One region of the Peribacillus sp. NPDC076916 genome, then DNA from elsewhere that is predicted to be linked to it. Evidence: riboswitches for the same ligand, from Rfam matches in the RefSeq annotation. Region 1 holds a riboswitch; each other region holds the start of a gene.
The links. Region 1 has a riboswitch for S-adenosylmethionine ahead of ACQKFG_RS19770 (Na+/H+ antiporter NhaC family protein). Riboswitches for the same ligand answer to the same signal wherever they lie in the genome.

Region 1 (3,138 bases):
AATCATTATCCAGTTATTCAATCCATGTTTTATGGATTAAGACCCATTGTCACTAGTCTAATCCTCTTTGCAGCAATCAGTTTATCACTTTCCAATCATATGATAGCCCCTAACTTTTCATGGCATACGATAAGCTTATTACTCGTATTTGGATTATCGTTATTTGCCCTGATGAAATTACGCTGGCACCCAGCTTATGTAATTATACTTTCTGGTTTAGTTGGTGTTGTCCTCTATTCATGACAAATGCCGCACGCAAAACCATTATCAATATGGACCGGATTGAAGCAGTTATTTTAGTTATAAATAAAATGGTATACCATAAATAAAAGAAATACCAAACAGATGAATTGAAAACTGCCTTGATTACTTTTTGAACACTGATACTGACATGAATGCGAAGATTTCACCCATACAGAAAACACCCTGTATCCAATGATTCAGGGTGTTTTTTTCATTTTTGTCCTCTTTTTAAGAAGTCCGTTTCTTCGTTTCATCCGAGTGAAACCGTGGATAACCAATCAAGATGGCCACGACTCCACAAAGTCCAATTAGTATCGGGTAATATGAATACGGCAAGATGCTTATCGGAGAGATTTTTGCTACCCCTGCTGCAACAAGCAGTTGTGCCCCATATGGTATCAACCCTTGGATACAACAGGCAAAAACGTCAAGTATGCTCGCCGATTTACGCGGATCAATCCCATACCTTTCAGCGATATTTTTGGCAAGTGGCCCGGCAATGATAATCGAAATCGTATTATTTGCCGTGGAAAGGTTCGTCAAGCCAACAAGCCCGGCAATACTGAATTCCGCCCCTTTTTTTGATTTGCTATTTCGGGTCACGAGCTGGAGTAGATAATCAATGCCACCATTATGTTTGATTACAGCAACCATACCTGCAATTAATATGGCAAGGAAGGATATTTCATACATTCCCGCCATTCCTTCACCAACTTTTTGAATGACACCCAACGGTTGATAACTTCCATCAGCCAAGCCGATGATTCCGGCAAAGACGATTCCGCTGGAAAGGACCAGGAACACATTGACTCCTGCCAATGCAGTGATCAATACGCAAAGGTATGGAAGAATCTTCACCCAATTATAAGAATTTTGGGTGATGTCGGCTTGTTCACCCATCGTTAATATTCCTAGGATAGCACAGGTGATGATGGCCGCAGGTAAAACGATGAAAAAATTCACTTTAAACTTATCCTTCATTTTCGTTCCCTGTGTTCGAACTGCAGCGATGGTCGTATCTGAAATGAAGGATAGATTATCCCCAAACATCGCACCACCAATAACGGCCGCCATTGAAAGGGCAAGCGAAATATCGGTTTGCTCGCTAATTCCGACCCCGATAGGTGCTAGGGCTACAATCGTTCCCATGCTCGTCCCCATAGATAGAGAAATAAAACAAGCGATAATGAATATCCCTACCATCAAAAGATTTTGCGGAAAAACGGCTAAGGCAAGATTCACCGTTGATTCAACCGCCCCCATGCCATTCGCAACTTCGGAAAAAGCGCCGGCTAAAAGGAAAATGATAACCATTAACATAATATTGGCGTCCCCTGCACCTTTACAGAAAATATCAACTTTTTGATTGAAACTTTCTTTCCGATTCATTGCCAATGCAGCCGCTGATGCAATAGAAATGGCTACAATCACCGGAAAAGAATAAAAATCTTTAGTGATGATCCCGGACCCTATAAATAAAATTAAAAATACGACAAATGGAATCAACGCCCATGGATTCCCTTTATTGTTTGCACTCATGATGTACACCTCTTTTTATTTTTCCCATGACATGTGTCATAGCCTTTATCCTTTTAACAGTTTTCGCAAATAACACCAACTTGAACTTGATTCTCCAGTCATGGAGCTATAGCTAAAAAACTGCCGGCATAAAAAAGACCCCTTCTATTTAACAACAAGAAGAGGTCTTTTAATTTATAAAAAACACCCTCCTTATCTTTCAGGCGAAAATCAGCCTGCTGGATTTGGCACAGCACTCCCATTAAGTCCGCTGCCGAGACATCTTCGGGCCAGTCCCTCCGTCTCTCTTGATAAGAAGATCAAATTTATATAATTTATCAAATATTACGATGCCTGCCAGAAAAGCACCAGGTTGGAAAGTTGCCGAAACCAATCTGAGTTTTTGAAAGAGACATCGAAGTCGTTTTGAAAAGCAAATATAAGAGTACAGCATTTTGTCTATTTTCGCAAGGTTTAGTTTTAAAGTATTTCCATGCACTTCTTAATGATTAATTAGGAATCTTGACATATGCAGTTAATCGGGACGGAATTAACATAAAAAGAGGTCTAATGACCTCTCAGCAAATTTGTTGTATTAGGTTAGGTGAATTTTTTTTAGTCGAGTTCACATCAGTCGATACCTCAAAAGCTTCCATTTGTTCCGAATCGAATGACTTTAAATACTGCTGCAGATATGCAGGATCATTAATGGATGGATTCAACCAATCTTTTTCATCTTCTGGTTTAAGGATGACAGGCATACGATCATGAATGCTGGTCATCAGCTCATTAGGAACGGTTGTTATAACGGAGCACGAGTAGATGCTGAGGCCTTCAGGAGATTTCCAGGATTCCCATATACCGGCCATTCCAAATGGAGCATCATTCTTCAGTTTTATTCGCATCGGTATTTTTCTTTCTGGTGTCTTCTTCCATTCATAAAATGAGTCAGCGATTATCAAGCATCTCTTCTTCTTATACGCATTCTTGAAGCTTGTTTTCTCTGCAATGGTTTCCGCTCTGGCATTGATCATTTTATAGCCCACTTTTTCGTCTTTTGCCCAGAAAGGAATGAGTCCCCACCGAAGATATCCAAGTCGATTCCTTGCCCCGTCATTAATGACGGATAGCACGGATTGGGAGGGAGCAATATTGTAGCTGAATTGGTATTCCTCATCAAATGATCCTTGAATATCAAACCGATCTTTTATTTCCTCAATATCAGTGAAAAGGGTGAAACGTCCACACATAATATCGCCTACCGTATTAAGATTTATTACAGTGTAACAAATGGAACAAGCAGGCACAAATCAGCGTTCTAAAATCCTGATGTCGGTAAATGGCTGATTAAATAATTCGCTGGAAATCAAAAGGGTG
Region 2 (3,138 bases), on a different contig from region 1:
CTAATGACGGAGGGATAAAAGCTTATTCTCTTTTGAGACAGGCCCTCAAGGAATCGAATAAGGTAGGGTTAGCGAAAATCATCATCCGCTCTAAAGAACAAATGGCGGTAATCCGAGTCGTTGATAATACCTTGGTGATGGAAACGATTCATTATCCGGATGAAGTTCGCCCCACAGCGGATGTTCCGAATATTCCTGCCAACGATACCATTGAAAAAAAAGAAATCGATACTGCCGTTTTATTGATAGATCAATTAACGACTACTTTCGATCCGGCAAAATACACCGATGACTATCGAACCGCGTTGCTTGAATTGATTGAATCAAAGAAAGCAGGACAGACGACGATTACAGCCAAAACAAAAGAACCAGTTTCCAACAATGTAACCGATTTAATGGAGGCTTTACAGGCATCCATTGACCGTACGAAACATGATGAAACGGAAATGAAAAAGACGACCCGAAAGAAAGTGGCACCGAAAAAAAAGAAACAAGCTTAAACAGGAAGCTGAGCGGAAGACACATGATGTCGCTCGGCTTCCTGCTTGTTTTAGCAAGGTAATTTGCTTTCTGAATGGTAAGGAAAGTGAATTAATAGGGGGGAGATTTACATAGGTAAGGAAAGTGCAAATATGTAAGTGGATCACGATGTAAGAAACAAAATGGGATTAATAGAAAATGGTGGATGGAAATGAAGGCAAAAAAATTCGCTCCCTAAAGAGCGACAATGAGGAATTCAATCGTGAAAATCAACATATAGGCGAACGGTTGTAGTTTTCGACTATATATTGTGTTCATATTCTACCATATTTAATTCTGAAATAGCAACAAAATTACTGAAACTAACCTATGAATTTTTCTGGAAATCAATGATATTTCCCCCATTTAACGGCTCATGAGGCTTTTGCATTTTCATATTCTTATAAATAACTACAGAATAAATGGATTTTTAGTATAATTTATACATACAGAATGATAAAAAATATATTTGAATGGAAGATGCAAAATGGAAAATGGAAAAATCAAAGCACTTCATGCCGGGAAGCCGAAGCATGAAATTTTTTCGAATATCGAAATCTTTTCAGCAATGGATAAACAAGCACAGGATAATGTGACAGTGACTAAATCAGGTATAATTGGTGATGGGGTTGGTAATGTAAAGTTTCACGGAGGTCCTGATCGCGTTTTGTGCTTTTACCCCTTTGAGCATTATTCATTATGGAATGAAAAATTCTCTAAAAAACTAGAAATCCCTGCATTCGGTGAAAACTTAACTGTAGCGGGGATGAGAGAAGAAACAACATATATTGGCGATATTTATCAAATAGGCGAAGTGATTGTTCAAATTAACCAGGGGAGGATACTTTGTTCGACCATTTCCCATTTCAATCAAGAACCTAAGTTTTTGGAACTTGTGCTGAAAACGAGTTTAACTGGTTATTTTGCACGAGTACTTCAAGAAGGAACGATAAATAAACAAAACGAGATTGTGCTGATAGATCGTTTGCAGGAAAAAATTTCAGTTCATTATGCAGCAGAGGTAATCCTTCATAAACGAGATGGGCTGGAAGGCGCAAAGGCTTTACTTACACTAGACTCGTTAGCGGAAGACTGGAAACAAAGGATCCTGAAGAGGGTTCAAGCTGCAAAAGGTTGAATGATTTTTGCAAAAGTGAAAAAAATGTCGATCAGGTATTGAAATTGACAGATTATTAATGTAAATTAAGTATAATCAAATTTTGAAATCTTGTGAAAATTATATAAATGGATCTTATCGAGAGAGGTGGAGGGACTGGCCCGAAGAAACCTCAGCAACCAGCTTAGGCAAAGGTGCTAAATCCAGCAAGCAGAGCTTGATAGATGAGGAGAATGTTTCAAAAAGCCTTCTTCTTTGAGAAGGTTTTTTTCCTTTTCTCTCATACTCATAGAATACGACAAAAACAGGATTGTTTTTGAGAGAGGATGTAATGATGAATTTTCGTAAAGACGTGAAAGAAAGAATACTGGTTGGGGAAGGGGCAATGGGGACCTTATTGTATTCAAATGGCATCGATCAATGCTATGAGGAATTAAACTGCACGAACCCAGATCAAATAGAATCCATCCACCGTGCCTATTTGGAAGCTGGTGCAGATATCCTTCAATCGAATACATACGGAGCCAATTTCAACAAATTGAAACGGTATGGACTGGAAGATGAGGTAAGCAGAATCAATCGCCAGGGAGTCATTCTTGCAAAAAAAGCGGCAAAAGGAAAGGCATACGTATTCGGTACCATAGGGGCACAGCGGAGCATCAGGAAATCGGATTTAAGCATGGAAGAGATAAAACGGGGTTTTCGTGAACAGCTATACAGTCTTTTGATGGAAAACCCTGATGGGATTCTCTTGGAAACATTTTATGACCTGGAAGAACTGGAAACCGTCCTGCAAATCGTTAAAAATGAAACTGGACTGCCGATCATCGCAAATGTTTCGATGCATGAACTGGGAAATCTTCAAAATGGAATCCATTTAAATGAAGCCTTTCAAAAACTTGAGCAATTGGGTGCCGATGTTGTGGGGGTGAATTGCCGTCTCGGTCCACATCATATGATTCGGGCCTTGGAAGAAGTGAGTTTGCCAAAGCAAGCATCAATTGCCATATACCCAAATGCCAGCCTCCCGGATTATGTGGATGGAAGGCTCGTCTATAAAGCTGTGCCGGAATACTTCGGTTCAAGTGCCCTAGAACTTCGTGAGCAGGGTGCCGCGATCATAGGAGGGTGCTGTGGAACGACTCCGCTGCATATTCAAGCTGTAAAGAATGCGATTGGAAGTTTGGCTCCTGTGAAAGAGAAATTTACGAAATCCCGTGAAATAGAAATAATTGAAGTGAATGATAGAGAATTGGAACGTCCCCTGTTCGAAAAGGCCAAAACAGAAAGGACGATTCTAGTCGAACTTGATCCACCGAAAAAGTTAGGTATAGCGAGCTTCATGACTGGTGCCGAGGTTTTGAAAAAAGCAGGGGTCGATTCCATTACATTAGCGGATAATTCGCTTGCCTCACCAAGGATATCGAATGATGCACTGGCTAATTTACTTAAGAACCAACTGAATATAGAGCCGATGGTGCATATAACATGCCGTGATCGAA
Region 3 (3,138 bases), on a different contig from region 1:
AAATACAAAAGAGAATAGATAGCGGAGAGATACAATATATCTCTGACATTATCCTATTTAATGTAGGGATCATTTCTTTTACATTGGCATTATCTACACATTATGAGATCCATCAACAAAAAAAGGAGCCGTATTTTACTTCTGAACGAATTAAGAACATTGCACAACTTTTGGTATATGGTATTCATGGTAAACAAAATCATACATAATGAAACGGTCATATTTAAAGGCATGTGCATCAAGCCGCAAATATGACCGTTTTATATGCATTCAGAAACGACGCAGTCAAATTTGTGAATCCATTAAACCAGAGTGTAAGATTTGACTTATATTTTTCAGACTATTACGATAAATGCATACTGCACGAAATGCTTTAAGAAGATTTTATCTGGAAATCATGTAACAATGGAGGGGTATTAAATGAGCGATATCGTAATTTTATCAGGAAGTCCGGCTATTCCATCAAGAACGGACATTTCACTAAAACATATTCAATCATTAGTCGAAAAAGAAGGATTTACCACAGCTTATTTCTCAATAACGGATTTCTCAGCAGATGATTTATTCCAAGGGAAATATAATAGCGAAGATATCTTAAAACTTTCAGAGAGAATTCAAGCAGCCAGAGGAATAATCATTGGTTCACCGGTTTATAAGGCTTCTTATACAGGTGTATTAAAAGCCTTGATTGATTTGCTGCCAGAAGGCGCTTTTAAGGGTAAGCCAGTTCTGCCAATCATGATTGGTGGAAGTAACAGGCATCTATTGGCGATTGACTATGCGCTTAAACCATTAATCTCAATATTAAAAGGCGAGCCGCTTCAGGGCATTTATTTTGTTGATAAGGAAATAGATAAACAGAATTCTGAAAATCCGATTAATGATTCACATTTAATTGATCGTGTCCAGAGTCAAGTTCAAGAATTTGTAGAAGCGATACAGTTAAGAAATTAATGAATTCAAGTAATCCCTTTAACAAAAGGACTGGCATTAAAACGTATTTCTTAACGTAATTACAGCCGTCCATAATAGGTTTATTAATGAAAATAGACTCATTTTTTTGGAGACTTTATCTAAAAAAATGAGTCTATTTTCGTATTTAAATGAACATAAAATCATAAATTGAATAGTGTGTATAAAAATAACAGTTCATCCATAATATTAAACCAAGTTATTTTATAAGAAAACTCCATTGACAAGGATTAAATATATGTTAATATTTAAAATAATAAAACTTATCCAGAGCGACGGAGGGAATTGGCCCTTTGAAGTCCAGCAACCTGCATGATGGATGCAAGGTGCTACCTCCAACAAAATGTTGATCATTTTGGAAGATAAGGTAATGATATTTACCTTGGGATCTTTCCATCATGGAAAGATTTTTGTTTTTGGAAAAATTTCAGGTAAACCATAACAATGTAAGGTTGTATGGAATTATATAAAACTAAGAAATTCATTTAATCAGCGTCGAAAATAAAATATTCGCGGATTTTCTTAAAGGAGGAACTGGTTTGGATAAAGAGAATCAGCTTGAAGAAATATTTGAACGACTTCAAGAAATGCTTAATTCAATGAAATATGGATCCATTACACTTATAGTCCAGGATGGTAAAATCATTCAAATGGAAAGAAATGAAAAATTAAGAATTAAATAAGGTATCTGCTGACTAGAAAAACTAGAGGCGGGTTTAACTGATATATAGAGAGTATTGGTTAGATTCGTCTCTTTTTCCTAGAATCAAATAAACTGGGGAAGATTAACGGGTATTGATCAACAGTTACTCTAACCTGATACAGCAAGTTTTTAGAGGGGGCTACAAAAGTTGGCTGGATTAATAAACTATGAAAATTTCAATTCAGGGGAATTCCCTGTATTTCCTGAAGACAGTGACACAAAAGGAGCTTTGGAAGTTCTGCAATGGGCGAATGACCATTATGGAAACAAACTGATTTATGCTTGCAGTTTTGGTATTGAAGGCATCGTGCTTACTGATTTATTGGCGAAGGTCAACCCTTCGGCAAAAATTGTTTTCCTTGATACAGATGTTCATTTTGAAGAGACTTACCAATTGATCGAGCAGGTGAAGAAGCGCTATCCAAAACTTTCAATTGAAATGAAGAAACCTGCCTTGACGCTTGAAGAACAAGCAGCGGAATATGGGGATGAATTATGGCTTAGTGATTCCAATAAGTGCTGTAACATCCGTAAGATCATTCCGCTTACCGATGTGCTTTCAACGGCAACAGCCTGGCTTTCGGGACTGCGAAGGGAGCAATCCGAAACAAGGGCTAAAACCGAGTATATCAATAAGGATAATAAGTTCAAGTCGGTTAAAATATGTCCACTCATACATTGGACATGGAAAGATGTTTGGCGCTACGCCCACAAAAACGGACTTCCATATAATATCCTGCATGATAATGGATATCCTAGCATTGGATGTAAAACGTGTACAGCACCTGCATTCAATGCAGATGATTTACGCTCAGGCCGTTGGCAAGGAGCACAAAAAACGGAATGCGGATTGCATTTATCTTAAATAAATAGAAACCATAGGGGGAAATTAGCATGACAATCAGTCTACCGCACGGAGGAACATTAATCGATCTTTGGGAACCAAAATATGATTTTAGTAAAATAACAAAGTCAATCGAAATCGATGAAATCGCTTTAAGTGATCTTGAATTGATAGGCACTGGTGCCTACAGTCCGATTAAGGGATTCTTTACAAAAAGTGACTATGAGACAGTGGTCAGGGATATGAGGCTTAGCAGCGGACATGTATGGAGCATCCCGATTACGCTGCCTTTGACCGAAGAAATTGCAGAAACCCTTACTATAGGTGAAGAAGTAACGCTGACTCATGAGGGTGAAACATATGGGGTTCTCACCGTTTCCGATATTTACACTCCAGATAAGCAATCGGAAGCGACATTAGTATATCAAACGGATGATGAGAAGCATCCCGGAGTAAAAAATTTATTTAACCGCGGGGATGTATATGTCGGCGGGGAAATAAAGTTGATTAAGAGAATAGAGCGTCCGTTATTCCAAGCTAATTATCTGGACCCTGTCGAGACAAGGAAAGCTTTTGCTGAAAAAGGGTGGAAAACGGTTGTCGGTTTCCAAACGAGGAA
Region 4 (3,138 bases), on a different contig from region 1:
TCATAACATGCACATGTTTTCCCCATTAAAACTGAAAAAACCTTTCTGCATGAGCAGAAAGGCAGGTGAAGAAACAGGCCTTTCTCTCATCTTCCAAAGTAATTAAACTTTGTGTGAATTGGCACCTTTCCAAGGAAATCTCCTTGTCGGTTGCCGGGTTTCATCGGGCACATCCCTCCACCTCTCTTGATAAGAGCTAATATATAGAATATTTGTACATCATTAAGTTCTTTAGTATGGAGAAATTTTATCATAGATAAAAAAGGAGCGCAATGTATATTATTTCTAGTTCAAGAATGAACAGAAACTTTGCTTAAAGCGTTTTGGAAGTCAAGGAGACGATATTCGTCGCTTTTTCAATTGCCTGCTCTAAATCTTCTATTAAGTCGTCTACATTTTCAATCCCAATTGATAAACGGACTTGATCGGCACTTACACCCGCTTTCGCAAGACCCGCCTCATTCAATTGTTGATGGGTCGTACTGGCTGGGTGGATGATCAAGCTCTTCGCATCCCCTACATTCGCCACATGGGACCATAATTCCACCGAATTGATAAGTTTTGCCCCAGCTTCGCGATTACCTTGTATTCCAAAAGTCACGACAGATCCAGCTCCCTTAGGCAAATATTTATCCGCAAGGGCCTTATCGGGATGATCCTCATCACCAGGATGCGAAACCCAAGTCACGGCAGGATGGTTTTTTAAATATTCAATGACAGACTTGGTGTTTGATAGATGCTCTTTCATCCTTACATGCAGCGTTTCAAGTCCAAGCGTAAACTGGAATGCACTTTGGGCACTTAGCGCAGGGCCTAAATCACGAAGTAACTGGACTCGGGCTTTCGTTATGAATGCGGCAGGTCCAACTGCCTCGGCATATACCAGACCGTCATAACTTGGGTCAGGCTCCGTGAAGCCAGGGTAGTTTGGCGAGTTCCAATCGAACTTCCCTCCATCCACGATGACACCGCCTAGTGTCGTTCCATTTCCCAGAAGCCATTTTGTAGCGGAATGGATGACGATGTCCGCGCCAAAATCAATTGGTCTGCAAAGATATGGTGTTGCAAAGGTATTATCAATGATTAAAGGTATGCCGGCTTCATGGGCGATTTTCGCTACCGCTTCAATATCAAGCACCCTCAAACTTGGATTACCGATCGTTTCGGCAAAAATGGCTTTAGTTCTTGGCGTAATCGCCCTTTTGAAATTTTCAGGGTCATCGGGAGAAACGAACCTCACTTTGATCCCATATTTAGGAAGAGTATTTTCAAAAAGGTTATACGTACCGCCATATAATGTAGAGGCTGAAACAATCTCATCACCTGCACCGGCAATGTTCAGGATTGAAAGTGAGATGGCAGCCATTCCGCTTGCTGTTGCCAATCCGCCGATGCCACCTTCCAATAAGGCCATTCTTTCTTCAAAAACGCTGACCGTGGGATTATGAAGCCGTGTATATATATAGCCATTCTCCTTTAGGCCAAATAAATTCGCTGCATGGTCGGTGTCTTTGAACAAGTATGCATTGCTTTGGTAGATAGGAACGGCACGGGCACCTGTTTCATCAGTTTGCAGACCGCCATGAACACTCAATGTTTCAAAACGCAACTTTTTCCCTGACATATGGTTTCACCTTTTTCTATGGATTTAGTTGGAATTTTATGATATCTGGCCTTTTATAAACAAAAAAACCACTTCAACAAGAAGAGGTCTCAAGAACACACCTCATCTACCAGAGCCAACACTCTGCTGGAATTAGCACCGTATATAAAATTTATACCGGTTGCCGGGCTTCGTCGGGCCAGTCCCTCCGCCACTCTTGATAAGAACTATTAAATTCTGCCATTACTTAATTCAAAATATATCATTTTAGAATAAATCAGTCAATGAATTGTTAGAATATTCTTTGTTTAATTCCAATCTCGCATTCAAATGTCCGCAACAAAGAAACCAACCACGGTTCTGATTGGTTTCTTAGCTGATTTCCTTAAGCAATCCGTACAAATAAGGAACGGATTGAAAGGCATATATTTTTTTGTGCAGCTTTCCTTTTTTGAAAAGCAATAAACAGGGCACACTTTCGATTTCATATGATTCGGCAATTGCTTGGACATAGTTCATATTCATTTTGCCTGCCTTCAATTCCGGGAACAGCTCCAAGGATATCGTCAGCATCTTGGAGGCAACCTGACAAGTGCCGCATAAAGGCGTATATAAATATAAGCAAAAGGTTTCCCCTTTTTCAACAGCAAGCTTACACTCTTCTTCTTTCCATTCCTGCATCAATTAGTCGTTCACCCTTTGACTTAAAAATTTCATTTTCACATTCATATTGGCAGATAGTAGCACAGTTGCGATATGATGTTCGGGTGAGCTTTCCACTTCTTTGTACATTTTATTAATATACAGGTGGTTTGCTTCCGGCATTTCCCTTCGGAACTGCTTCCGCAGCTTTTCTCCTGATTCATCTGCGTCAAAAAGGAGATAAACATCACGATCCATCAATTCATCAACTAATTCATCCAGCTTAGTTAATGATATGGTCCCATTTGTACATCTTATTTCCACATCTTCATTTAAAACGGAGGCAACTTTTCTTCTATCGGAACTGCCTTCTACAATAATCACTTTATCGAATTCGCCCCACTCCATGCCATCACTCCATCTCATGAATTATGTGCGCAACTGCCGCTGTATAAAATGAAAAAGAGAGCAGGCCCATTCAGTCCCCCCTCTCCTTCTTTTTAACCGTTGATTAAACTCTCATACTCTTCAGCGCTCATCAAGTTTTCAATATCACTGCTATTAGATGGTTCAAGTACGACCATCCATGCCTTTTCATAAGGAGACTCATTTACATATTCCGGGTTGTCACTTAAATCTTCGTTTACTTCAACAACCTTGCCACTGATAGGTGCATAAAGCTCAGAAACTGTCTTAACGGATTCAACACTTCCAAATGGTTCGTTCGCTTTCAATTCATCGCCGATTTCCGGAAGCTCAACGAATACGATGTCCCCAAGCTCGGACTGTGCGAAAGCTGTAATCCCAATGCGCACTGTTCCATCTTCCGTTTTGACCCATTCATGTTCTTTAGTGTAACGAAGTTCTTTTGGTGTTGTCGTCATTATTAACCC

Region 2: it holds a riboswitch for S-adenosylmethionine, as region 1 does, so the genes downstream of both, ACQKFG_RS07980 (bifunctional homocysteine S-methyltransferase/methylenetetrahydrofolate reductase) here and ACQKFG_RS19770 (Na+/H+ antiporter NhaC family protein) in region 1, are expected to answer to the same signal.
Region 3: it holds a riboswitch for S-adenosylmethionine, as region 1 does, so the genes downstream of both, ACQKFG_RS09185 (YezD family protein) here and ACQKFG_RS19770 (Na+/H+ antiporter NhaC family protein) in region 1, are expected to answer to the same signal.
Region 4: it holds a riboswitch for S-adenosylmethionine, as region 1 does, so the genes downstream of both, ACQKFG_RS14415 (O-acetylhomoserine aminocarboxypropyltransferase/cysteine synthase family protein) here and ACQKFG_RS19770 (Na+/H+ antiporter NhaC family protein) in region 1, are expected to answer to the same signal.

What each region holds. Positions count from the first base shown of each region.
Region 1 covers NZ_JBNNIU010000007.1:133,199-136,336, forward strand. Annotated here, with positions in the region: gene ACQKFG_RS19765 (chromate transporter) at 1-243, shown strand, start outside; gene ACQKFG_RS19770 (Na+/H+ antiporter NhaC family protein) at 472-1,782, opposite strand; SAM riboswitch class I at 1,972-2,079, opposite strand; gene ACQKFG_RS19775 (SOS response-associated peptidase) at 2,340-3,011, opposite strand; gene ACQKFG_RS19780 (hypothetical protein) at 3,072-3,138, opposite strand, start outside.
Region 2 covers NZ_JBNNIU010000002.1:610,687-613,824, forward strand. Annotated here, with positions in the region: gene ACQKFG_RS07970 (Ku protein) at 1-500, shown strand, start outside; gene ACQKFG_RS07975 (MOSC domain-containing protein) at 1,007-1,657, shown strand; SAM riboswitch class I at 1,769-1,867, shown strand; gene ACQKFG_RS07980 (bifunctional homocysteine S-methyltransferase/methylenetetrahydrofolate reductase) at 1,971-3,138, shown strand, end outside.
Region 3 covers NZ_JBNNIU010000002.1:882,006-885,143, forward strand. Annotated here, with positions in the region: gene ACQKFG_RS09175 (TetR/AcrR family transcriptional regulator) at 1-209, shown strand, start outside; gene ssuE (NADPH-dependent FMN reductase) at 421-954, shown strand; SAM riboswitch class I at 1,233-1,341, shown strand; gene ACQKFG_RS09185 (YezD family protein) at 1,512-1,655, shown strand; gene ACQKFG_RS09190 (phosphoadenylyl-sulfate reductase) at 1,836-2,540, shown strand; gene sat (sulfate adenylyltransferase) at 2,570-3,138, shown strand, end outside.
Region 4 covers NZ_JBNNIU010000004.1:149,281-152,418, forward strand. Annotated here, with positions in the region: SAM riboswitch class I at 84-196, opposite strand; gene ACQKFG_RS14415 (O-acetylhomoserine aminocarboxypropyltransferase/cysteine synthase family protein) at 314-1,624, opposite strand; SAM riboswitch class I at 1,724-1,830, opposite strand; gene ACQKFG_RS14420 (thioredoxin family protein) at 1,976-2,284, opposite strand; gene ACQKFG_RS14425 (toprim domain-containing protein) at 2,288-2,653, opposite strand; gene gcvH (glycine cleavage system protein GcvH) at 2,746-3,129, opposite strand.